4 regions of the Paenibacillus nuruki genome follow, and region 4 is predicted to be linked to each of the others. Evidence: predicted binding sites of a transcription regulator. Region 4 holds the regulator's gene; each other region holds the start of a gene.
What was found. Region 4 encodes LexA, which represses DNA repair genes until DNA is damaged. Its sites were predicted from a motif close to CGAACATATGTTCG; they were not measured.
Positions count from the first base shown of each region.

Region 1 (6,294 bases), 910 kb from region 4:
CACGACCGATAATTCTGCCTTTCATTTCTTCATTAGGCAAGGTGACAACAGAGACGGTAGTCTCGGCTACATGATCCGCAGCACAACGTTGAATAGCAAGAGTAATAATCTCGCGAGAACGTTTGTCTGCTTCATTTTTCGCCTGTTGTTCAATATCCTTGATCATTTGTGATGTTTCGTGGCGAACTTCCTGCTCCACGTTGCTCAAAATGATACCTCGAGCATCTTCCATAGACAGATTAGAAATTCGTTCGAGTTCCGCAACCTGACTGGTGTGAAGTTGTTCGATTTGTTGCTGAGTCTCTTCAATACGTTTCTCTTTGTTAGCCACTTGTTCTTCTTTGCGTTCTAGTGATTCAATTTTTTTATCCAGCGACTCTTCCTTCTGCAACAATCGTCTTTCCAGGCGTTGATTTTCATTACGACGCTCACGAATGTCTTTTTCAGCTTCAGTTCTGAGTTTGTGCACTTCGTCTTTTGCTTCCAGAACTGTTTCTTTTTTCTGTGCTTCTGCTTCTTTCTTCGCACTTTCTACGATTTGGATAGCAGCTTGTTCAGCACTAGAAATTTTAGCTTCTGCAAGAGACTTGCGAATAAAATATCCGACCAAGAACCCAAAGAATAATGCGGCAACAACGAGAATTGTGGTCCAGAGAACTTCCATTCTGTTCACCTCCTCGCTGATTCCTCCAAGGTATTCCCTGGGAATTACATGTTCATTTGGTTAATCGATGATTCGTCCCTTATACATTTGTTCCATTGCTCATGCGGGTACATGTGCTAATTCCCTTTTCATAGGGAGATCAAACATTCTAAAATTCTTCAGAAATGTCTTGCTACAGAATTCATTACCCACTTCATCTAATCACCTGCCGGGAAAAGATGACGTAAAAATGACAATCTGCACAAGTACATTTTATTATTTGCCAAAAGACATTGTCAAGCAATTGCAGTAACCGTATTTAACGATGTCAAGTTTGTTACCCTAAATGACACGGTTATTCGGTTTTATTATATTTGGATTTTAGTGGTTATTCCCAATCATCTTCTGGCTTTTGTTGAACAGCATCTAGGGCTTTCCTTACAATATCCGAAGAATATCCTCTTCTCATTAAAAAAGCCATCGTTTTTCTTTTTTTATCAAAAACTTCTCCCGAAGTCGATTTCCATTTTTTTCTGCTAGTATTGTAGCACTTGCGATTTCATCATTAGGATCGATCTCTTCCAAAGCTTGCTCTATATTTTCTTTATTTACACCTTTTTGGCGTAATTCTTGTCTAATCCATACTTTACCTTTTTTCTGGCTATTCACTCTTTGTTTAGCCCACTGTTGAGCATATAACTCATCATCAATTAATTTCTCTTGTTGTAATCGTACAAGAGTCGTCTCAATGATCTCAGGATGAATTTCTTTTTCTTTAAGCTTGCGGGCAATCTCTGTTCGAGTACGTGCTTTGCGACTCAAATAATTCAGTGCTTCTGCATAAGCCGTTTGACGTTCATTAGCGATCACAATACTTTCTAGTTCTTCTTTAGAAAAGGACATGCCTTTTAACAGCCGATACTTGATCATAACATCTTCATGCACCATAAGGTTCAACTCACCGAAGGTTAACTTATAATGATGCCTAGGCTTACGTAGAGGGGTTACAGCCGTAATCTCTACTTCACCCTCATCAGGGAACCCATCTAGACGCTCTCCTTCATCTGCATAGATATCCCATTCTTCATCAGCCTCAGGTTCAGAGGTAGTATTAGTATTGGACGGTTTTTTAGCATAACGACGATAATCAGCCATAATTGTTTCCTTTCGTCTATCTATATTTTAAATCAGTGTATAGTGATCAGATGAATCTTTTATGAAATATAAATAAAAAAGCGCCCTGAACGTATTTCACGTCCTGGGCGCTACAGGATTTAAGCATATATCATCTTAAAGTGATTATTCAGTTGCTTTAGAGAATAATTCTTGCTCTTCAAGACTTTCTTTTTCTTTTTCTTCAGCTGATGGTTCTTCAACCACTGTTGTTAAATTGCTAGATACACGAATTTTTTGTTCAATGATATCTGCAATGTGTGGGTTTTCTTTCAAAAACTGCTTAGAGTTCTCGCGACCTTGACCCATACGCTCACCTTCGTAAGAGTACCAAGCACCACTTTTGTTAACAATATCGTGTTCTACACCAATATCGATCAAGCTACCTTCTTTGGAGATACCTTCTCCGTACATGATATCCACTTCAGCTTGTTTGAATGGAGGAGCCACTTTGTTTTTAACAACTTTGATACGTGTACGGTTACCGACAACATCGTTACCGTTTTTGATTGCTTCAATACGACGCACGTCTAGACGTACAGTAGAGTAGAATTTAAGTGCACGACCACCAGGAGTTGTCTCAGGGTTACCAAACATAACGCCAACTTTTTCACGAAGCTGATTGATAAAGATCGTGATTGTTTTGGATTTGCTGATTGCACCAGACAATTTACGCAATGCTTGAGACATCAAACGTGCTTGCAAACCAACGTGAGAGTCACCCATTTCGCCTTCGATCTCTGCTTTTGGTACCAATGCTGCTACAGAATCGATAACAATAATATCTACAGCGCCACTACGTACAAGAGCTTCCGCGATCTCTAGACCTTGCTCACCTGTATCTGGTTGAGATAATAATAGCTCATCAATATTAACACCCAAGTTTTTAGCATATTGAGGATCCAAAGCATGCTCTGCATCAATAAATGCTGCTTGTCCTCCAGCTTTTTGAACTTCAGCAATAGCATGAAGCGCTACTGTTGTTTTACCTGAAGATTCTGGTCCGTATATTTCGATAATACGTCCTCTTGGCATACCGCCTGTTCCCAAAGCAATATCTAAAGCAATAGATCCACTAGGAATAACTTCAACTTGCATATGAGTGGATTCTCCAAGTTTCATAACCGAACCTTTACCAAATTGCTTCTCTATTTGACGAAGCGCCATATCTAACGCTGCACGACGATCTGACAATAAACTCACGTCCCTCTTCTTCTTATTTATACTCTAATTATACTACTTTTTTTCTCATTTGCCAAGCTTTTTTCGAACATATATTCGTCTTTTTGGTATGAAATCATTACTTAATTACATTTATTGGTAATAAATAATGATTTCAAATAGATGCATGTATTTCTTGATTTTGGGTCTATAAACATAAAAAAACCGCAACAAATAAATTTGCTGCGGTTCTTCCGTCTACGGTTATTTTAGCATAATAGACGTAGGAATTGCAATAAGCTTCATGGGCTCTTGTACGTCTGATGCAGGTTGTTTTATTTAAAATGTACTATTTTACAGATTCCTTCTGAAGTTCACTTAAACGAAGCCACAAACGGTACAGAATACTTTTGGCAGCCCGAACACGGATCGATTCACGATTACCACGGATATTCAATTCAAATACCTGTGTAGGTTGATTGCGTTCTGCTAGCCCTACATATACCAAACCTACAGGTTTGCGTTCTGAAGAACCTGGACCCGCTACACCGGTAATCGATACAGCAAAGTCTGTATCTAATGTTTTTCTAGCTTCATCTGCCAGAACTTCTGCTACTTCTGGGCTAACTGCTCCTGGAGCATTCTCGCCTTCTAGTAACTCATGAGGGACATTTAGCATTTTTTCTTTCATTTCATTGGAATAGCAGACGACTCCACCCATAAATACATTTCCGCTTCCCGGAATAAGAGTTAGATTTTGCATCAGTAGGCCCCCTGTGCAACTTTCTGCTGCAGTTAGGGTTAACTTCATACCTGTCATCATTAATAAAATTTGTTCTTCTATACTTATATTTTGATCAGCATACATATGATTAGGCAAACGATCACGAATCTGAGCTTCCATATTTTTCAGCTTGGTCATCGCTTCTTTTTCTGTAGCTGCTTTGGTGGTCAGACGAATAGTCACTTCTGCTTCTTTGGCATAAGGTGCAATCGTAGGATCACTCTGAGCACTGATCAGATCAATCAAGGCATCTTCAAGAGCAGATTCACCAATACCTGCAAATTTAAGCATTTTTGAATAAATAGGATGTTCATCTGTGAGCACATGCTCAAGAAGCCAAGGTTTCGCTTCATTTTCAAACATCGGTTGTAATTCTTTGGGAGGTCCTGGTAGAACGATATAATATTTCTCTTTATCTTCAATCGCAATTCCTACAGCCAATCCTGTAGAATTAGCAAGCACATGACTGTTTTCAATCACAAGAGCTTGGCGACGATTATTTTCAGTCATTGTAATGTCTCTGCCTTCAAAAAAGCTAGCGACTTTCTCCATAGAAGCTGGATCAATATAGATTGATCTTCCTAAAACTTCAGCTAATGCATCTTTGGTCAGATCATCTTGAGTGGGTCCAATTCCGCCCGAAAATAAAATAACATCTGCGCGACTGCTTGCAAGTTCAATCGCTTGTTTGAGTCGATTTAAGTTATCTCCTACTACAGTCTGATAATAAACATCTATTCCCATATAGGATAATTGTTGAGATAAATATCTGGCATTCGTATTAGTGATCTGACCTAGTAATAGCTCTGTACCTACTGCGATAATTTCTGCTTTCATTACAAGTGCCTCCTTATTATTAGGGTTGCTCTGTGATGTAAATGCTTCGAAATGAATACAAAGTACTGTGACTATGGCAAAAGTAAGCGGCAATAGAGAAAACCCTATCGCCGCTTACACTATATTACTTGTTATATCACCTATTTTCTGATGAACAGAAACAGGTTATTTTAACTGGAAAAATGAAGTAACGATTTATTTTTGACAAAATAATCAATACCGGAATAGATTGTGATTAGTGTAGCTGCCCAGATCATAATCTCCGCAAATGGAATACCTAGTAAAGCAAACGGGAAATTGTTGATCATTAAAGCAGAGATCGCTATAATTTGTGTAATCGTTTTGGCTTTGCCCCAATTACTAGCTGCAACGACTTTGCCATCCAATAATGCGATTTGACGAAGTCCTGTTACTGCAAATTCACGACTAATGATAATCACAACCATCCATGCTTCACATTTACCAAGAGCCACCAATGAGATCAATGCCGCAGATACCAATAATTTATCAGCCAAAGGATCGAGTAACTTCCCTAGATTGGTGACTAAATTACGACTGCGTGCAATATGTCCATCAATGCCATCTGTACTTGCTGCAATAATAAAGATCAAAGCCGCAATAAGATCGTTGTAACTAACCTCAAAAGATGCTCCAATTTTTAAAAGCCCTTCTCCAAACGAAAAATTAACGAGCAGGAACAACATCATCACCGGTACTAAGAAAATACGGGTAAGCGTTATGCGGTTAGGTAAATTCATTGTGTATCCTCCTTACTGCATCTATTTTCAACAGCGAACCAATGATATGTAATTGCTCCCGCCTGCATCTTTTGTTTCATCTTTTTACTGCCTCCATCAATTCGATCACAACCATGGTGATACCTGATTTATTTCATATTCGTGAATTGAAGATCCACAGTAAGATCTGCTTTGCGAAGCAATTGGATTACTGCTTGCAAATCATCTCTATTCTTTCCGGTAACCCGAATCTGATCGCCTTGAATCTGACTTTTCACTTTCAATTTTGCATCACGGATTAACGTATTGATTTTTTTGGAGTTTTCTTGATCAATACCTTGTTTTAATTTGAGTCGTTGACGAACCGTTCCCATCGACGCAGACTCTATTGTTCCATAGTCTATATTTTTGATAGGCAATCCTCTTTTGAGCATTTTGGATTGCAAAATATCAATCAAAGCACCTAACTTATAATCATCATCAGAAACCACAACTAATGTTTCCTTTTCTAACGTTAGAGTACTTTTACTTCCTTTAAAATCAAAACGACTTGCTAATTCTTTCTCTGTTTGCGTAATCGCATTTGTCATCTCTTGCATATCCATTTTCGAGACAATATCGAATGAACTCTCTGCCATGTGATTTCCCCCTTTTAGGTAAAATTATAGAATATATGTTGTTACAAGTCTAATGGCACAAAAAGGACATCCTTAATCTGCTGTCTAATGGCAGCTTGAAGGTATGTCCTTTTTTGTGTGACTAACCATTAATTTCCGCTTGTCTCTGTAGTCGTCGATTCATCTGTTGTCGCATCTGTAGAAGAATCTGTCGATGTACCCGTAGAATCCGTAGTTTCTGTAGCCGGAGCTTCTTTCACTAATTTCAAAACAATACGTGAAGTTGCTTTACCATCTGTGATCGGTTGTCCATTGATTGTAATATCGGTAGCTGGAGAATTA
Region 1 covers NZ_OY725677.1:2,245,482-2,251,775, forward strand. The annotation lists gene rny (ribonuclease Y) at 1-664, opposite strand, end outside; partial or broken gene RCP16_RS09735 (regulatory protein RecX) at 1,032-1,127, opposite strand; gene RCP16_RS09740 (regulatory protein RecX) at 1,112-1,798, opposite strand; gene recA (recombinase RecA) at 1,943-3,010, opposite strand; gene RCP16_RS09750 (competence/damage-inducible protein A) at 3,327-4,598, opposite strand; gene pgsA (CDP-diacylglycerol--glycerol-3-phosphate 3-phosphatidyltransferase) at 4,769-5,356, opposite strand; gene RCP16_RS09760 (YajQ family cyclic di-GMP-binding protein) at 5,485-5,973, opposite strand; gene RCP16_RS09765 (helix-turn-helix domain-containing protein) at 6,102-6,294, opposite strand, start outside.
Region 1: a site for LexA is predicted at 3,084-3,097, ahead of recA (recombinase RecA). Genes of this name have one in related genera too.

Region 2 (6,294 bases), 590 kb from region 4:
GGCGAAGCCTGTACCTGTCACTCGTGAAAATTTCAAAAATCCACGTCTGATGGGGATTATTGTCTCTGCGGCAGGGCCAATCAGTAATTTAGTATTAGCACTTGTTACAATTATTGTCTATTATGCTTTGAATTATTTTGGCGTGATCGGTTCTTTTGCTAATACTCGTATAGACGAAGCTATTTTTACATTTGTACAATATATGGTGTTAATGAACTGTTTCTTGTTTATATTCAACTTGATTCCTTTACCACCTTTAGATGGCTATCGGATACTAAGCGATTGGTTACCACCACGTCAAAGTGCTAAATTGCAACGGCTAGAACAATGGGCGATGTTATTATTTTTGCTCCTTGTATTTATACAGCCTCTACGTGCAGTTACTATTTCTCCGTTATATGATTTGGCAGGACAAATGTCAGGTAGCTTTTATACGTTTGCCAGAACTATTTTCGGTGGCTAAAGCTAATGATATAGTTATGCAATCCAATGAGTAATAAGCATCATCATAAAGGGACAGAAGCAGGTGAACGATACATTACACCTAGCCCTGTCCCTTTAAAAGTTGTATGATATTAACTTGAGTTAGCACGTTATCAAATGCACATAGAAAGTAGATGAAGTATGCAGCGATATTTTGTACCCGCAGACCAGTTTGACGAACAAGAAGTGCGTATTACTGGTGAAGATGCGCGTCATATTAGTCGAGTGATGCGATCCCGTGTAGGCGATCAAGTGATTGCTTGTAACGGTCAATCTCTAGATGTATTGGTTGAAATTACAGAACTTGCCGAAGGCGTAGTTACTGCGTCGATCGTAGAAACATTAGAACAGCATGGAGAGCCTAATCTATTTGTGACGATTGCTCAGAGTTTGCCCAAGGCAGACAAAATGGAAAGTGTGATTCAGAAATGTACAGAGATCGGTGCATCTTCTTTTCTACCCTTTTTGTCTGAACGTACAGTTGTTCAATATGATGAACGTAAAGAAGTAAAACGGATTCAGCGTTGGAGCAAAATAGCTAAAGAAGCAGCAGAACAAAGTCATCGTAGTCGTATTCCGCTGGTCGAATCACCTGTATCGTGGAAACAATTATTGAAGCAATTTGCAGATTACGATTTGATCTGTTTTTGTTATGAAAAAGAGAACGGGCATCAACTTCGTGATGTGGTTCAACCTTTTGCACAATCGTTAACAGCAGATCATCATCATGCTTCTAATCAAGTGACTCGTGTCATGATTGTTGTCGGACCTGAGGGTGGATTCAGCGAGCAAGAAGTAGCAGCAGCCGAAGCAAGTGGTGCAGTAGCTACAGGTCTAGGAAGACGTATCTTACGTACAGAGACCGCTGCCATGACAGCACTAGCCTGTATCATGTATGAAACAGGCGAAATGAGCGCTAACAACGTATAAAGAGCTTAAACAATAAACAGGTATAGAAGAAGGAGTGGAATACTATTGGCAAGTGTTATATTGCAACCCAAGCGTAAAAAAAGATTAGAACAAGCTCACCCGTGGGTTTTTCAAAATGAGATTGCTTCGGTTGAAGGAGATCCTATTCCCGGGCAATTAGTGAGTGTATTGACGCATCAGAAGCGCTTTTTGGCAACTGGATATTATAATCCAGCTTCTCAGATCACAGTGCGGGTAGTGTCGTATCAGCCTTTAGAAGAAATGGATACTGCTTTTTTTGTAGAGCGATTCACTCGTTGTCTTAAGCATCGTCATCGTTTTTTGCCTACAGAAAATGCATATCGTCTAGTCTACGGTGAAGCAGACTTTTTACCTGGCTTAATCGTAGATCGCTTTGGAGAAGTATTGGTTGTCCAGTTATTGACGTTAGGTATGGATGCTTGCCGTCAATCGATTATTGATGCATTGGTACAAGTTATGCAGCCATTAGGTATCTATGAGCGTAGCGATGTATCTGTACGCAAATTAGAAGGGCTAGAAGAAGTCACCGGTGTGTTATATGGAGAATGTCCTCGCCATGTAACGGTTACAGAAAATGGTCTATTGATTGAAGTGGATATTGTAGAAGGTCAAAAAACAGGTTATTTCTTCGATCAGCGTGAAAATCGTGCTTCAATTGCTCCACTGATGTTAGGTTGGGGAGATCGTAGTGGAATTGAGCTGACTGAAGTTGAAGTAGATGGGCATATGACGCATAAGCCTATGAATCGCAATGGTAAAATTGTCGATTTCCCTTATTGGGATGGAGCTAATGTGTTAGAGTGCTTTTCACATACAGGAAGCTTTACGCTACATGCTTGTCATTATGGAGCCAAAAAAGTAACTTGCCTTGATATCTCAGCACACGCAATCGAAAGTGCCAAAGAAAATGTACGTTTAAATGGATTTGAAGATCGTGTTGAATTTGTAGTGGATGATGCTTTTGATTATTTGCGCCGTAATGCTAAAGGATTAGATGAGCGTCAATTACGTAGTAGCACAGATAGCAAACAAGATACGTCCAAACCGATGACTGCTTCTGGTGGACGTTCATGGGATGTTGTTATTTTGGACCCGCCTGCTTTTGCCAAAACGAAAAGTGCTGTAGCTGGTGCTGTTCGTGGATATAAAGATATCAATTTACACGGAATGAAGCTTGTAAATGAAGGTGGTTATCTAGTCACTGCTAGTTGTTCGTATCATATGCGTCCTGATCTATTTTTGGAGACGATTCAAGATGCAGCTAAAGATGCGGGTAAAGTATTACGTCTCATTGAATGGCGTGCAGCAGGTAAAGATCATCCGCAAATTTTGGGTGTAGAAGAAGGGCATTATTTGAAATTCGCTATTTTTGAAGTGCGTAGCAAAACATTTTAAATCATAAGGTTAAGTTCGTTATTATAAAAGTCATATCATGAGCTGAATAATCTATTTCTTGTTTTTGAATCTAAAGTTATATGTTATCTGAAATTGTATATTATATATCGGTTGTTAATATATAAGCTTTGGAGTGTAATAAACTATAGATTGTAGATATATTGAGGCTCTGTAATTCATGTTTTTCGGTATCAAATGATGAATATATAACTGCATTTGCAATGATCTACAATATCCCCTTCTGTGAAACATGTACACACTGTACGGTTGAACCGGAGGGGATTTACATATCTACATCTATTCCTTTATAATAAAGGGAACATTTGTTCTTGTCTTGTGGAACAATTTTTATGCATCGTGAAGACTATACTACAATAAATAAGGGTGAACTCACATGCCATTGCATTTTTTATTAGGTCGCTCTGGAAGTGGCAAAACGACCACAATTACTAATCGAATTATTGATCAAATTACACAACAACCTGATGGGCCACCTATCTTGTTATTAGTTCCTGAACAGGGTTCTTTTCAAGCTCAATATGCACTTGTTCGTTCCAATCAATCGAAAGGAAATGTACGTGTGCAAACGTACGGTTTTCGACGCTTAGCTAATTGGGTGCTTCAAGATGTAGGTGGCAGTGCCAAAACACCGATCGGTGAAGAAGGTAAAAAAATGCTTCTTTATCGATTAATTCAGCGACATCAATCGCAACTACGGATGTTTGGTACATCTAGCGATCAGTTTGGTTTTATCGGCAAATTAAGCGAATTATATAATGAATTTAAGCGTCATACAATTACATTAGAACAGTTAACGGAATATAGTGAACGTTTATCCACTTCGGCGCGCTCACCGTTGTTAATTGATAAATTGCATGATCTACAACGTATTTATGAAGATTTTGAACAGAATCTGCAAGGGTTATATGTAGATGGGGAAAATACGTTAACAGATCTGGCTTTGGCGATTCCAGAATCACAGGTGCTGCATAATATCGATATCTGGATAGATGGATTTCATAGCTTTACTCCACAAGAATATGCTGTGATTACAGCTTTATTGCAAAAAGCCAATTCTGTCACGATTGCGTTAACATTGGATCGTCCTTATGATGGTGAGCCTCCTCATGAGCTAGAGCTTTTCCATCAGACTGCTACAACGTATATCAAGTTAAAGCAGTACGCTACAGCGATTGATGAATCGTTTACTATAGATGTTGAAAATCTTTCGGAGAATCCTATAGATGTTCCTGTTCGTTTTCAATCCAGTCCACAGCTTGCTCATTTGGAAAATGCGTATCGTTCATCTCACCGCTGGCAACAAGCTCCGTATGTGAAGCAGGTAAATGAACGTCAAGATATTCATACGTATGCTGCTCCTGATCGTCGTTCAGAAGTGGAGAGTGCGCTTCGCGAAATGATTCGTTTGGCTCGTGAAGAAGGTGCACGCTGGCAAGAGATGGGCGTTTTTGTACGTCAATTAGTAGATTATGAACATATTATTGCACCACTACTACAAGACTATGAAATTCCCTATTTTCTCGATCAGAAACGTAGCATTTTACAACATCCTTTAGCAGAGTTTATACGTTCAGCACTGGATATTGTGCAATATTTTTGGCGGTATGAAGATGTATTCCGCTGTATCAAGACAGGGCTATTACTTCCAGATGATGGACGTGTCACTACAGAAGATATTGATCGTTTGGAAAATGTGGTGTTGGCTTCTGGGATTCATGGATCACGTTGGACAGATGGACATCCGTGGAAAGGTATTCCTAGCCTTTCACTCGAAGCGGGGGATGAAGTTAAAGAAATTAGCGAACGTGAATTAGCTGAAGGACAACGCATGCAACAAGCACGTCAGTTAGTAGTGGAACCATTGTACCGATTTGAAAAACGAATCAAAAAAGCAAAACATGCCAAAGAAATGTGTATCGCTCTGTATCAGCTACTGGAAGATTGTCAGATTGCGATGCATTTGGAACATATGAGTACAACAGCCACGGCGCAAGGCAATCCATTACGTGCGCGTGAACATATACAGATCTATGGAGAAATTATCGATTTACTGGATCAGATGGTGGATATTATGGCAGAAGATGCTATAGATCTGGGAACTTTTGCAGGCTTACTGGAAACAGGATTAAGCGGCATCCGTCTAGGGATTGTTCCTCCAGCGATTGATCAGGTGTTGATCGGTTCTATGGATCGTACTCGTCCGATGGATATCAAATATGCATTCGTTTTGGGCATGAATGAAGGGATTGTGCCTTCACTATTTCCAGACAGTGGTATTTTGAGTGAACCGGAACGAACCAATATGTTGGAAGGTGGTTTAGAGCTGTCTCCAGGTAGTAAGCGTCTTTTGTTAAATGAGCAATTTTTGATCTATCATGCGTTAACGGTAGCCAGTTCCAAATTATGGCTTAGTTATGCATTGACAGACGATGAAGATAAAGGACTTTTGCCTTCTGAAGTGATTACGAATGTGCATAAATTATTTCCTTTTTTACAAGAACAAGTTGCTACTACTCCATTATCTGCTCAATCTAATGATATAGAATCTTTGCGATATGTGACTACACCAACTACAACGTTACCACATGTAATAGCACAGTTACGGGAATGGAGTCGTGGAACAACGATTGCAGATTCATGGTGGCATGTATTGAATTGGTATACAGCACGTGAAGCATGGCGACCGCAGATCAGTATGTTAGTTCAATCTTTATTTTATAGAAATACAGGCGAATTATTAGAAACGGAAACCAGTCGGCATTTATACGGGCAGACGTTACGTACCAGTGTATCAGGCATGGAGCAGTTTGTTTCTTGTCCTTTCGCTCACTTTGCTTCCCGTGGATTACGATTGCGAGAACGCCAAGAGTATCGGTTGAAAGCACCTGATATTGGACAGTTATTCCATGCTTCATTAACCGATCTTGCCACTACACTGAAAGAGCAAGGACGGGCATGGGGAGAATTGACTCGTGAAGAGTGTGTAGAAATTGCTTATGAAGCTGTAGATAAGCATATCCCACGTCTGCAAGGACAGATTCTTTCCAGTTCCAAACGATACAATTATATTTCACGTAAATTGCGTGAGATTGTGAGTCGTGCTTCGATTATGTTGGGAGAGCAAGCACGCCGTGGAGATTTTGAGCCACTTTATTTAGAGCTGGCATTTGGACCGAATGGACAATGGCCACCGCTTCGTTTTACCCTTGAAAATGGATGTACGATGGAGATTGTAGGACGAATTGATCGGGTGGATGTTGCTGAAGGTGATGATACATTATTGCTACGGATTATCGATTACAAATCCAGTCAAACCGATCTCAAATTGCATGAAGTCTATTACGGACTTGCTTTGCAAATGCTGACGTATCTGGATGTATTGCTAACTCATGCAGAACAACAATTAGGTCAATCGGCACAACCAGCAGGTGCTCTTTATTTCCA
Region 2 covers NZ_OY725677.1:749,771-756,064, forward strand. The annotation lists gene RCP16_RS03390 (site-2 protease family protein) at 1-463, shown strand, start outside; gene RCP16_RS03395 (16S rRNA (uracil(1498)-N(3))-methyltransferase) at 625-1,413, shown strand; gene RCP16_RS03400 (class I SAM-dependent rRNA methyltransferase) at 1,459-2,829, shown strand; gene addB (helicase-exonuclease AddAB subunit AddB) at 3,224-6,294, shown strand, end outside.
Region 2: a site for LexA is predicted at 3,146-3,159, ahead of addB (helicase-exonuclease AddAB subunit AddB). Genes of this name have one in related genera too.

Region 3 (6,294 bases), 270 kb from region 4:
TCGGAATCTGGAATTGATCGGTCGCATTGTTTCCCGTCATATTAATCAGCTGATATACCCCTTCTGCGGCTACACTAGAACGTGTGGTGTTACCGAGTGTCACTTTCACTTCATACAATCCATTAGGTAGATCAACGTTAAAAGTATTACTACTTTTCGTTCCAAAGGTGACAAATTGTACTGCATCACTAGCTACACCTGTCCCTGAAGCAGATACATTTTTGATATTGGCTGGCGTGTTAAATCCATAGCCTGTTGAAGCATTATAAGCGGTCGAAGCTTGTACGCCTGTATATCCAGAAGTCACTGCACCACTACCAAAATCGAATTTGTAAGCGGTTGCAGAAGCATCTACAGAAGAAGATGTTCCCCACGATGTACTTAATAACCCTCCGATCAACATCATACAGCTGATTTTGCCCCATTTGTTAAGTAATTTGCTGTTCATGATTTGTCCTCCTTCAAAATGTTAACGTTTTCATTTCACTTTGTAACTATTCGCTTTGTACGATATTTTATCCTTTATCTGGATCAAAATATCATTTATAGAAATGTAGAAATAGTCTGTATAAGAATATCGATCCACTAATTGATCATGAATATAGACGCCTACAAAAACACCCAATACCCTTCTCTAACTTAGAGAAAAGATATTGGGTGCTCTACACGTTATTTGATTCGTTTATTTCACAATCATAACAGGAGATTTGGCGCGCTGTGTTACATAATGACTAACACTACCCATTACAAATTCACTCACAGTACCTAGCCCACGACTACCCATAATAATCAGATCTGCTTCAATGCTGTCTGCATACTTAACGATACTTTTACCCGCACTGCCTTGAATCACTGTGGCTTGAGCATTAGGGATGGTGGAGATCAATTGACGTAGATTAAGGCGTACATCCTCTTCTTCATGGTCAAAATAAGATTCTAGTTCATGTGTAGGAATCACTAACGGTTGTTGCAAAATCTCTGTAGACGTTGAATCTACATACAATACTTCAATCTGAGCTTTTAGTTCTGTTCCAAGACCAATCGCTTTCTCTAACGCTTTTTGAGAATGTTCTGATCCATCGTAAGGAACTAGAATGTGTGATAATGACATCGTTAACGCCTCCTTTTGGAATAGTACAGATAATACATACACAACAACCTTGTTCAGTCTACTGGAGATTAGTGACTATTTGCCGGATGATTGATAGGGCTTGGTGCTGGCTTGATCAGCGCTGTACGAATCCATGTGATTCCAAAAGTGACAATCGCTATCCATAGTAAATGAATCACAAATGAGGATACAGAAGCCCCACTATAAATTAACCTTAAATAGCCTTGTATAGCATTTGGAGCTGGTAAAAAGTGTCCTACATTTCGATATAAAGGAGATAACATAGCAGCAGGGATGATATTTCCTGCGGTCATCAACTGAAGCGGAATTAACGCTACGTTGAATAATGGAGCCACATTGCCGAATAAAGCGAACGCCATTTGTGTAACAGCAATACAGGAAATGTAGACCAATAGATGAAAGCTCCACATTTGCCAGAATGAAGCGGCTGTATCTGCGAATAACGTGGCTACTGTCGTAATCAGTAATGAAGCTACGATAGAGATTGCCAGCAGTAATATCTGTCTCCCCCAAAAGATCTGCCACTTACTATGATCACGCTTTAACATCATAGATGCAATATTTAATTGGATATTCATGGTCATAACACCAACATATGTGACAAAACCTAAGATCATAGGCAACATTGAAATGGCAAAATTAGAAATATCATGTGTTTTGACCACATTTGTAGTCACGATTTCTTGATGAACATCAGCAAAAGCATGTTCGCCTATCGTCGAGGAAATTTGTGCAGCAGAACTTTGTACGATGGACTTCGCAATATCCGAGTTCCCTTGATTGATATAATAATTCATCTGAGTACTGCCATTGCTCGCTACATCTTCGGTGAAATGAGCAGGAATAGAAATAACCATGGTCAATTCACCATTATCCATATGTTGTTGTGCTTCGTTTAACGACGGATAAGATTGAGTCTTGTATGGAACCCCTGTAGCGATCGCTTGAGCAATATTATCACCTGCTGTTCCGTCTTCATTGACAATACCTACCACCAGTTGATCCACTCGCTCTGTAGCTCCGTGATAACCCGTCATCCAGAATAATAAAAAGACTAAAGGTACAAAAATAGAAAATACGATCCCTACCTTAGTCTGGGTAATGCCCAAAAAATCTTTAAACGTTTTGAATACAGTCATTCTTTTCTCCTCCAAATACAACTTTTCTTTTTAAAATTACATGCATAGGATATAAATGGTTATGCATGTATTAAGCCAAAAAATATCCAGCTGACAGTATCAGCGGGATAAATGGTCAAACAATTGATTGATTGTGGCAATAAACTGTTTTACTTGTTCCGGTGGAAATAGGCTATTGATCTCATCATCAACCTCTTTCATAATCGGCTGTGTGGTTGCGATCAATGCTTGTCCTTGCGCAGTCAAATGCAATAATACAGCTCGGCGATCAGCAGGATCTACTGTACGTGTGATTAACTTTTTATTTTCCAATCGATCAATCGTTTTACCAATACTGGTCTGATCTTTAGAAAATAATTCAGCTAATGCTTTCTGAGAAATGCCTACGTGAACCACAAGGTTGTTCAGAACTCCAAATTGTTCTGGAGTGATATTATAATCCTGTAAAAGATGAGAAGCTTTTTTCTTATAAGCCAAATATGTTCTGGATAACAGCAAACCTAGCGGGTCTTGCTCTTGATTAAATGACATAAGTTATCCTCCAAAAAAAATACTAGCATAGCAGATAATCGGCTATGCTAGTATATTCTGAATATCATTATTTTGTCAAAACAATTTATTTAGTCTCTCGGGTAATTTACACCCATAATATCCATAAATTTGACTTTATGAAGTTCTTCTTCATATTGTACATGTACTCGACCTGTACGTGGATCCATATTTACAATCTGACCGCGTACAGGTTCTTCTGTACCCCAGACAGTCAGCAAAATTTCCGATTTTTCTTGATAGGCTTCAGTAAGTTGATTACCGATCTCTTCTAGTACAAATTCATCCCGTGTTGGACGCTTTGCTACTTTTGCTTTAGCCAAAATTAACCCCCCTTTACACTTCTCTATTCTATTTTACATTTAACTGCATATTGATTCAATAGTTTAAGCTAAAAAATAAGCACAAATGTTCGCTTTTTTCGTTAAATTGACATTTTTTCATACTATTTTCTGCAAAATAAAGAGATGCGACATCTAAATATCGCATCTCTTGTCCTACTTAGTTGATGAAGTTGTAGAAAAGGCTTCACTTTTACGAATCCAGACCGCCATATCGCCTTCACCACGATTTGCCCACAGGAAGTAAGGAATCGCTGTAAATGGTTGTTGTTGAGGTGTCGGAGCACTATCTTGATATAGATTATCGCCCCATCCCTCTTCTTGCTCTCGCACAGCTGTACCTTCAATGACGATCGTTCCTCCTAGCAACTGTCGATCGAATCGGGCAGTCAATAGCTTTTCAGGATGAATAGATAATGCTGAGATCAATTCTCCATTATCTGCTTGCTCCAGGCAGTATACTAATGGGCCATATTGTAAAGCGACCTTGCCCGCTGTAGCCCGCAGTCTTGGATGACTATGAATCACTTGTACGTGCATCTCCATATTCCATTCTATAACATCACTTGCTGACCATTCTCGCTGAATATAGATATATCCATCATGTAATAAGGACTCATAAGTTATTGCTTCACCGTTGATCGTAAGCGTAGCTTGTTTACACCAATTGGGTAAACGCAAAGCCAATGTAAACGATTGAGGTTGTTGTAATTGAAAAGAAAAACGAGTCGCTCCATTCCACGGGTATCTACTTTCTTGCTGAATAACAAGTTGCTCTTCTCCAAGTGTTAATTGTGCTTCTCCACCGATATACAGATGCGTATATATCGTATCTTGATCAGTACTATAGATGTATTGCCCTAATGAACTGACCAGACGTGCAATATTAGGAGGGCAACAGGAACAGCCAAACCATTTCTGACGTACAGGCTTTACATGATGCTTGCCTGGATTATGATGACAAGCAGACGGCCAGACTTCTAATGGATTCACATAGAAATAATGCTTACCATCCTGCGCCATTCCGCCAATTACTGTATTGTATAGAGCTCGTTCTAACACATCGGCATATTCGCTTTTGGCTTCAATCTGTAGCATTCGATGAGCAAAAAAGACTATTCCTACTGCTGCACAAGTCTCTGAATACCCTGTATCATTAGGAAGATCATAATCAATAGTAAAAGCCTCACCATGATGCGTAGAACCAATTCCGCCTGTGATATACATCTGCTTGTGCACCATGTTGTTCCACAATGTCTGGCAAGCTTCATATAGACTTTTATCGTCGGTTAAACCAGCCAGATCAGCCATCGCTGTATACATATAGACTGCACGAACAGCATGCCCTACTGCTTCTTTTTGTTCACGTACTGGCACATGAGCCTGACTGTATTTCAGATTAATTTCATTTGTTTTACCTACAAAAAAGTTGATGCGATCCCGTTGTTCCCATTCTTGCTCTAGAAAGTTAGGTTGTTGTCCACGTTCATCAATAAAAAATTGGCTCAGTTGCAAGTAACGTTGTTCTTCGGTTAAACGGTATAATTTCACAAGTGCTAGCTCAATCTCTTGATGACCATCATAGCCACGTAATTGACCTTCTTTGGTGCCAAATACGGTATCAATATAATCCGCTAGACGGCAGACCACATCAAGCAGTTTGCGTTTACCTGTTGCTTGGTAATAAGCTACTCCAGCTTCAATCATATGCCCTGCTGTATACAGTTCATGACAATCCGCTAGATTAGTCCAACGTTTATCCGGTTCTTTGATTGTAAAATATGTATTTAGATATCCATCTTCGCCTTGCGCTTCAGCAACAAGATCAATCACTTGATCGGTCATCTGTTCTAATGCAGAATCAGGATGTGTCATTAACGAATACCCTACGGCTTCGATCCATTTCGCTACATCCGTATCTTGAAAAACAAATCCATTAAATTCCCCTTCTTTGCGACCAGCAGCAATCTCAAAATTCTGAATAGCATAACTGGGTTCAGCATCAGCAATACGATCATGTAGAGCATCATATTGATAAGGAATCACAACTTCACGTACCAGTTCATTATATTTCGTCCAAAATTCATCTTGAATACGGACTTCTTTCGGTGTAACTGTGGTCAACACGTTATCATTTTTGAGCATAGGTATTCTCTCCTTTATAGTGGTAGTAAAGTAGACTTTCTTTCTAATATGATTACGCTTTCAAAATTATTGTTTAGGTTGTTATTAATTAATATCACATTCATTAACGATACACAATGATTTCCAACTATAAATTCAACAATCTATTCACAAATTGTTTAATCGTATTCATTTCGATTAATTTATGGTATAACAAAAGTATGAAAACATTACAATCTTCTACTCCACCTAATTATCGTAGTTATCTTGCTTTAAGTATTCCGTTAATTATTTCTACCGTGACTACTCCCCTTCTTGGTGCAGTAGATACTGCTGTTGTTGGTCATTTATCAAGTAGCATTTACATAGGTGGCGTTGCAATTGGTACTCTTATCTTCAATACATTGTACTGGTTATTTGGATTTCTAAGAGTAAGTACGTCTGGATTTGCAGCACAAGCCAAAGGCGCCGGAGAATTAGAACGTGGCTTCTCCGAATTGGTTCGTCCGACCATCATTGCTCTGCTTATCGGTTTCCTATTTATTGTGTTACAGTACCCCATTTTGCAAGGTGTACTGGCATGGATTAGACCTGATGCAAATATTCGTGAGCAAGCTTCTATTTATTTTCATATTCGTATCTGGGGTGCTCCAGTAACCCTGCTGAATTATGTTATTCTGGGTTGGCTCATCGGAATGGCGCATGTGAGGCAGACTTTATTTGTCCAGATAGGGATTAATGTACTCAATATGATTTTGGCGATCGTATTTGTACATGTATTTCACTGGCAAGTTGCAGGTGTCGCTTCAGCTACATTGATTGCAGAGATTATCGGGCTAGTATTCGGGATCTTTCTGATCTGTCGTTCTCCTTATTTCAAATGGGGATCGATATCGCAAGCAGGTCTATTTAATCGTGAAGCTTTACGCCGTATGATCAGTGTGAATAGCGATCTATTTATTCGTACGATCTGTCTGTTAGCAATGTTCAATATCTTTACAGCGAACAG
Region 3 covers NZ_OY725677.1:1,611,737-1,618,030, reverse strand. The annotation lists gene RCP16_RS07230 (rhamnogalacturonan acetylesterase) at 1-448, opposite strand, end outside; gene RCP16_RS07225 (universal stress protein) at 683-1,111, opposite strand; gene RCP16_RS07220 (YhgE/Pip domain-containing protein) at 1,180-2,271, opposite strand; gene RCP16_RS07215 (MarR family winged helix-turn-helix transcriptional regulator) at 2,371-2,802, opposite strand; gene RCP16_RS07210 (YolD-like family protein) at 2,892-3,143, opposite strand; gene RCP16_RS07205 (glycoside hydrolase family 127 protein) at 3,318-5,306, opposite strand; gene RCP16_RS07200 (MATE family efflux transporter) at 5,507-6,294, shown strand, end outside.
Region 3: a site for LexA is predicted at 3,222-3,235, ahead of RCP16_RS07210 (YolD-like family protein). Genes of this name have one in related genera too.

Region 4 (6,294 bases):
TTATGCGCTCACAGATACAGGCGGTAATTTGTTGTACAGCATTATAGGTGCCTACTTACTTTATTTCTATACCGATGTGTTTGGTTTATCTGTAGGCATAGCAGGAACATTATTATTAGTTACTCGGCTAGTCGATGCGGTAGATGCTCCGCTTTGGGGCATTATCGTAGACCGAACAAAATCCAAATATGGACAAAGTCGACCTTACTTTTTGTGGTTATGTTTCCCATTTGCTGTTTTTACCATATTGACGTTTACAACGCCTAATCTGGATGGAACATCGAAAGTGATCTATGCGGCAGTCACTTATATTTTAGCAGGGATAGCCTATACCGGAATTTCAACGCCGATCACTTCTATTTTACCTAACTTAAGTAGAAATCCAGATGAACGAGTTGTTTTGAATTCGTTTCGAATGGTGGGCGGAAATGTAGGTAACTTTGCAGCCGTAACATTTACTTTACCGTTAGTGGCTTTTTTCGGAGCAGGCAATGATCAGAAAGGCTTTTTTGGACGCTGTGTGTATTTGGAATCGTTTCTATTATTATGTTTTTGATCGCTTTTGCAGATCTCAAAGAAATCAATACAGAAAAAATCAAAACGATCCCTTTCAAATCAAGCTTTAAAGCAATGAAAGGCAACTGGCCATGGATTATTTTAGTGATTGCTAATCTATTGTTCTGGATTGCATTAACGATTCGTACATCTACACTGGTTTATTATTTTGAATACAATATTGGTCATAAAGAGTTGGTTCCTTTAATCAACGGAATTTCGATTATTCAAGTGATTGGTATGATTATGATTCCGTTTATTGTAAAGGTTTCGAATAAATATTCAACGATGATTTTTGGATTTATATTAGCAGTCTGCGGACAAGTGGTTCTCTTTTTTGCAGGGGATCATATTAGCATATTGATTGTAGGCTGGATTGTAGCTTGTATAGGATCAGGAATTGCTTGTTCTATGCCGTTTGCTATGTTGTCAGACACAGTAGATTATGGCGAGTGGAAATCAGGTCTACGTGGAAGTGGCATATTGACAGCGATAGGTAGTGCTTTTTGTATCAAAGCTGGCTCAGGGCTAGGTGGATTTATTCCTACACAATTTATGTCCTCGTTTGGATATGTCCCGAATGTGGCTCAAAGTACACAATCATTATCCGGTATTCAGTTCGTCTTTATCTGGTTACCCGCTATCGTGTTTGCTTTAGGAATTATTCCAATGTTATTTTATAGACGTTTTGAAAAAAATGAAGGTTATATCCGCAGACAATTATTAATTAAAGAACATCATACTAATACGTAAATACAAAATGATGGATAGGTCGATCACTATCAATGATGTACAACATGAGAGGAGACATACGATGTCTTTACAATTAAAATCACTTACGATTACCGATCCATTCTGGTCTCATTATCGAGAACTTGTACGTACAGAAATGATTCCTTACCAATGGAATGTATTGAACGATAATGCGAATATTACGATTGAAAAAGAAAGAAACGATAATAGTATTCCTTCTGAAAAAAGTCATGCGATAGAGAATTTCAAAATTGCTGCTGGATTGAAGCAAGGTAATCATTATGGTTGGGTTTTCCAAGATAGTGATGTGTACAAATGGCTTGAAGCGGTTGCTTACTCATTATCGATTCATGCGGATACAGAGTTACAAGAATTAGCAGATGGCGTGATAGATCTGATTGCTCTAGCACAAGAGGAAGATGGATACCTCAATACGTATTTCTCAATCGAAGAACCAGAGCGTAGATTTAAAAAATTAGCAGAAAGTCATGAATTGTATTGTGCAGGTCATTTTATTGAAGCAGCTGTTGCTTATTATGAATCGACTCACAATGAAAAAGCATTAACGATCGCTTGTCGATTAGCAGACTGTATAGATGTTCATTTTGGCAAAGAAAAACATCAGATTCAAGGCTATGATGGTCATGAAGAAATAGAGCTAGCATTAACCAAACTGTATTCATTGACTGGAGAGCAACGTTATCTGGAGCTTAGCCGCTATTTTCTGTATGAGCGTGGAACAGATACAACATTTTTTGCCAGACAACAAGCAGCAGATAATGGTCACAAAGCTGTAATTGAAGGTATGAATCATCGTCCTCTGGAGTACTATCAAGCACATCAACCGATTTTAGAACAGCAAACCGCAGAAGGTCATGCCGTAAGATTAGTCTATATGTGTACTGCTATGGCAGATGTTGCCTTATTAGCAGGGGATACCGCGATGTTAGAAGCTTGTCGCCGTCTTTGGAAAAATATAATCAACAAGCGCATGTATATTACAGGAGGAATAGGATCAACAGTAGATGGAGAAGCATTTACACTCGATTATGATTTACCTAATGATACGATGTATTGTGAGACTTGTGCTTCGATCGGATTAATCTTTTTTGCCTTTAATATGCTCAAAAATGAAGCGAGATCTGAATATGCAGATGTGCTAGAACGTGCCTTATACAATACTGCTATTGGTGGTATGGCGCTGGATGGTAAGCATTTCTTTTATGTCAATCCGCTAGAAGTGCATCCAGAAAGTAGCCGTCATGATCCGGGGAAAAGTCATGTGAAATTTACAAGACCAGAATGGTTCGGTTGTGCTTGTTGTCCGCCGAATCTAGCTCGCTTATTAACATCACTTCACAAATATATTTATACTGTTCAAGCAGACACAAATACGATATACACTCATTTATTTATGACCCATACAACAGAGTTAGAGATCAATGATCATCCTGTGCAATTGGAGCAAATTACTAATTTGCCATGGGAAGGTGATATTTCTATAGTCACACAGATGAAGCAATCCACTTCGTTTACATTAGCCATTAGATTGCCATACTGGGCTGAACATTATTCTTTATTGTTAAATGGTAATCCTATAGATACAGACCCCATCAACGGATATATACACATTGATCGAATCTGGCATAGTAATGACAAGCTAGAATTGAAGTTACCGATGGAGATCAAAGAATATACCGCTCATCCATTAGTACGGGCGGATATAGGCAAAGTCGCTATAGGTCGAGGGCCATTTATGTATTGTGCAGAAGAGGTTGATAATGGAGAGCATTTGCATTTGGTTCAGTTAACGCAAGATCAGACATATGAGTATGAATTTGATGAACAATTATTAGGTGGAGTAGGCACGATTAAAGTAGAAGCTCGAAAAAGAAATATAGAACCAGAGTGGGAAGATGTATTGTATGCTTCTAAAGCTCCTCAAACGTATAAGTCTACAGCGTTACGTCTAATTCCTTATTACTGCTGGGCGAACCGACAAATAGGCGAAATGCGTGTATGGCTTAATAAAGCCTAATAAACATTCAGAAAGGAGAATACACAATGAAATCCAAAATGAAAATTGATCCCCAAAAATTTGCATATACTGTGATTTCAAGTTATTCATCAGATAAAGAGAATGCAGAAGCGATTGCCAAAGATCATCTGAGCGTATTTTTGAATGCTTATTTTGTAGCAGAAAAATTCAATATATTAGAATCTCAATTAGCAGAAAAAGCAGAAAGTAAAGATTTCAAAGCATTATTAGCTAAATTAATGGATACTAAGCTTTTTGGATAAGGTAGAACAAGATATTAGTTGAAAAAATATAATAGTAAGAGGAAATAAAAGGTATTCATTCTCTCAGATTAGGTTATGATGAAAGGGTAATTTAACTTATGAGAGAGGTGAGGTTATGGGTTGGATTGAGTCTGCGGCAATACGTGCGCGAGAAGAGAAAGTAGAGAAGGAAAAAGCTCATACCTATTCTTTAGAAATCCACGAACATTTTTTAGAACACTGCGAAGATTTATGGATGAAGTTTTCTACGATTTTAGAAGAGATCCAAGAAAATTTCAAAGAAGATTGTAGTGTTCAAAAAAAAGATGGAACTCAATTAGTCATTACAATCGCTCTCGTTGTTATTACGATCAATGCCGTGAAAAAAAATCTGACTGAGCACTATCATGGAGAAGCTTATATAGAATATAGTTGCTCACACAATCCAGGAAAACCTCAACTTGCTGTAGAATCATTATATTTAAATCCAATCGATCATCCTGTGTGGATGTATAAAATGGAGCAGAATGGAAAAGAAGTAGATGTTCCTTTTAGTGAGATCGAAGCTGAAGATGTTATTAAAACGGCTCTATGGAAATATATACAATAAATATATAATAGTAATAAACTACAAAAAAGACCACTATCGATTAAGATAGTGGTCTTTTCTTATGATACATATGATTTAGTGCAGATTACGGAACAAACCTACAACTTTACCCAAAATCGTAACATGCGTCAGACGTAGTGGCTGATACATAGGATTTTCAGGCTGTAAACGAATATGGTCTTTTTCTTTGTAAAAAGTTTTGACCGTTGCTTCATCGTCTTCTGTCATAGCGACAACAATATCGCCATTATCAGCGGTTTGTTGTTGACGTACGATCACGTAATCACCATTATAAATCCCTGCTTCAATCATACTGTCTCCAACTACAGAAAGCATAAATACTTGTCCTTCACCTGTAAAATTTTGTGGTAGAGGGAAGTAATCTTCAATATGTTCTGTAGCTGTAATCGGAACACCGGCGGTTACTTTTCCAATAATAGGAACACGAGATACCGTTTGAGCGAAAAGAATATTACTTTCAGACTCTTCTTGACCCAACAACTCGATGGCACGAGGTTTGGTCGGGTCGCGTCGAATCAGTCCTTTTTTCTCCAAACGATCCAGATGACCATGTACAGTAGAACTAGAAGCAAGACCTACAGCTTCACCAATTTCACGTACAGATGGCGGGTAACCTTTAAGTTTGACTTCATTTCGGATAAATTCCAAAATGGCCTGTTGGCGACTTGAAACTTTTGACATACCTTATCAACCCCAATGCTAGTAACGTTTGGCAAAATTATAACATAGAACTACCGTTCGTACAAACATAAGTTCTAAAATTTGTATATTTATTTGTTATTTGCTTATTTTCGTAGTCTATTCATCATCTAAATAGCATTATCTATAGTCCAAAAGTTGCGATAAAAAACACGAACGAAAGTTCGTAAAAAACTATTGAGTAAAACATATGTTCGTGTTATAGTGAATTTGAGAAAACAAGAACAAATGTTTGGAGCGTGATGACAATGTTAAAATATACTACATATCGTAGCATCCACAATCAGTCTGAAGAGGATGAACAACAGATTGATACATCAGGATCAGATATACATCATACATCAACAGGTTATTCGGAAAAACAAGCGCAACAAGAAGCTATTCATGCTACACGAGCGGACAAAGATGTAGTTGTGGATGAGTGGACTTACGTACCTACCGTACAGAAGATCCGCAAGCCAATTCAACCAAAAGGCAAAAAGACGTTACGTCAAAAAACACTTCATCTTATCCAAAGCACAGCGCAAAAAGTAAAATGGAAATCAGGCGGACGTTTGATGGTATGTTTTGTTTTTGCAGGCGTATTGTTATACGGTGGAGTCATTCATAATTTCGTAGTTGCAGACAAAGTAGAAGGCCCTACACAAAAAGTAGTGGTGCATGCAGGCGACAGTCTATGGAGTATTGCGAAAGAATACAAATCTGTACAGACAGATACACGAGATTATATTGCTCAGATTCGTAGTAAAAATCAATTGGATTCAAGCGAAATCCAAGCAGGAGATGTGTTGGTTATTCCTTACGATTAATACACTATACTGAACTGATATATATACCTGGCTTATGGATACATGTATCGCAGATAGTTTGTGTATGGGATAACGTCATCGGGTTATGAATATTGTGATCGAACGATCAATATCGTCAAAGTTTGTTGAGATCTATAGATCTTGACAAGCTTTTTTTTACATGTCAAAGTTAGTGGGGCAAAAAGCACACCGATCACATGGAGGTTAATTATGGATATTGATACACTGATTACACGCATCAATGAATTAGCTCGTAAAAAGAAAAGTTCAGGTCTTACAGCAGAAGAAACGATAGAACGTGATGAATTACGTGCTGTTTATTTGAATAATATTCGCAGTAATTTCCGTCAACAATTAGATACAATTGAATTTGTAGAAGATACTGAACCATCGGATAACACCAAAAATAGTCAGAAATAAGAACATATAATAGCTTCAATCTACAAAAGAAAAATGAACGATATTAAGGGTGCTCTAGCCGATCTGGAACAGAGCATCCTATTTTGCTATAGAAATTTGGGGCTTGTTCTGGCATGATAAGATAGAAGGAAGTCTTCTGCTTTTATT
Region 4 covers NZ_OY725677.1:1,337,600-1,343,893, forward strand. The annotation lists partial or broken gene RCP16_RS06010 (glycoside-pentoside-hexuronide (GPH):cation symporter) at 1-1,308, shown strand, start outside; gene RCP16_RS06015 (glycoside hydrolase family 127 protein) at 1,370-3,346, shown strand; gene RCP16_RS06020 (hypothetical protein) at 3,373-3,609, shown strand; gene RCP16_RS06025 (hypothetical protein) at 3,725-4,198, shown strand; gene lexA (transcriptional repressor LexA) at 4,274-4,900, opposite strand; gene yneA (cell division suppressor protein YneA) at 5,167-5,727, shown strand; gene RCP16_RS06040 (DUF896 domain-containing protein) at 5,938-6,147, shown strand.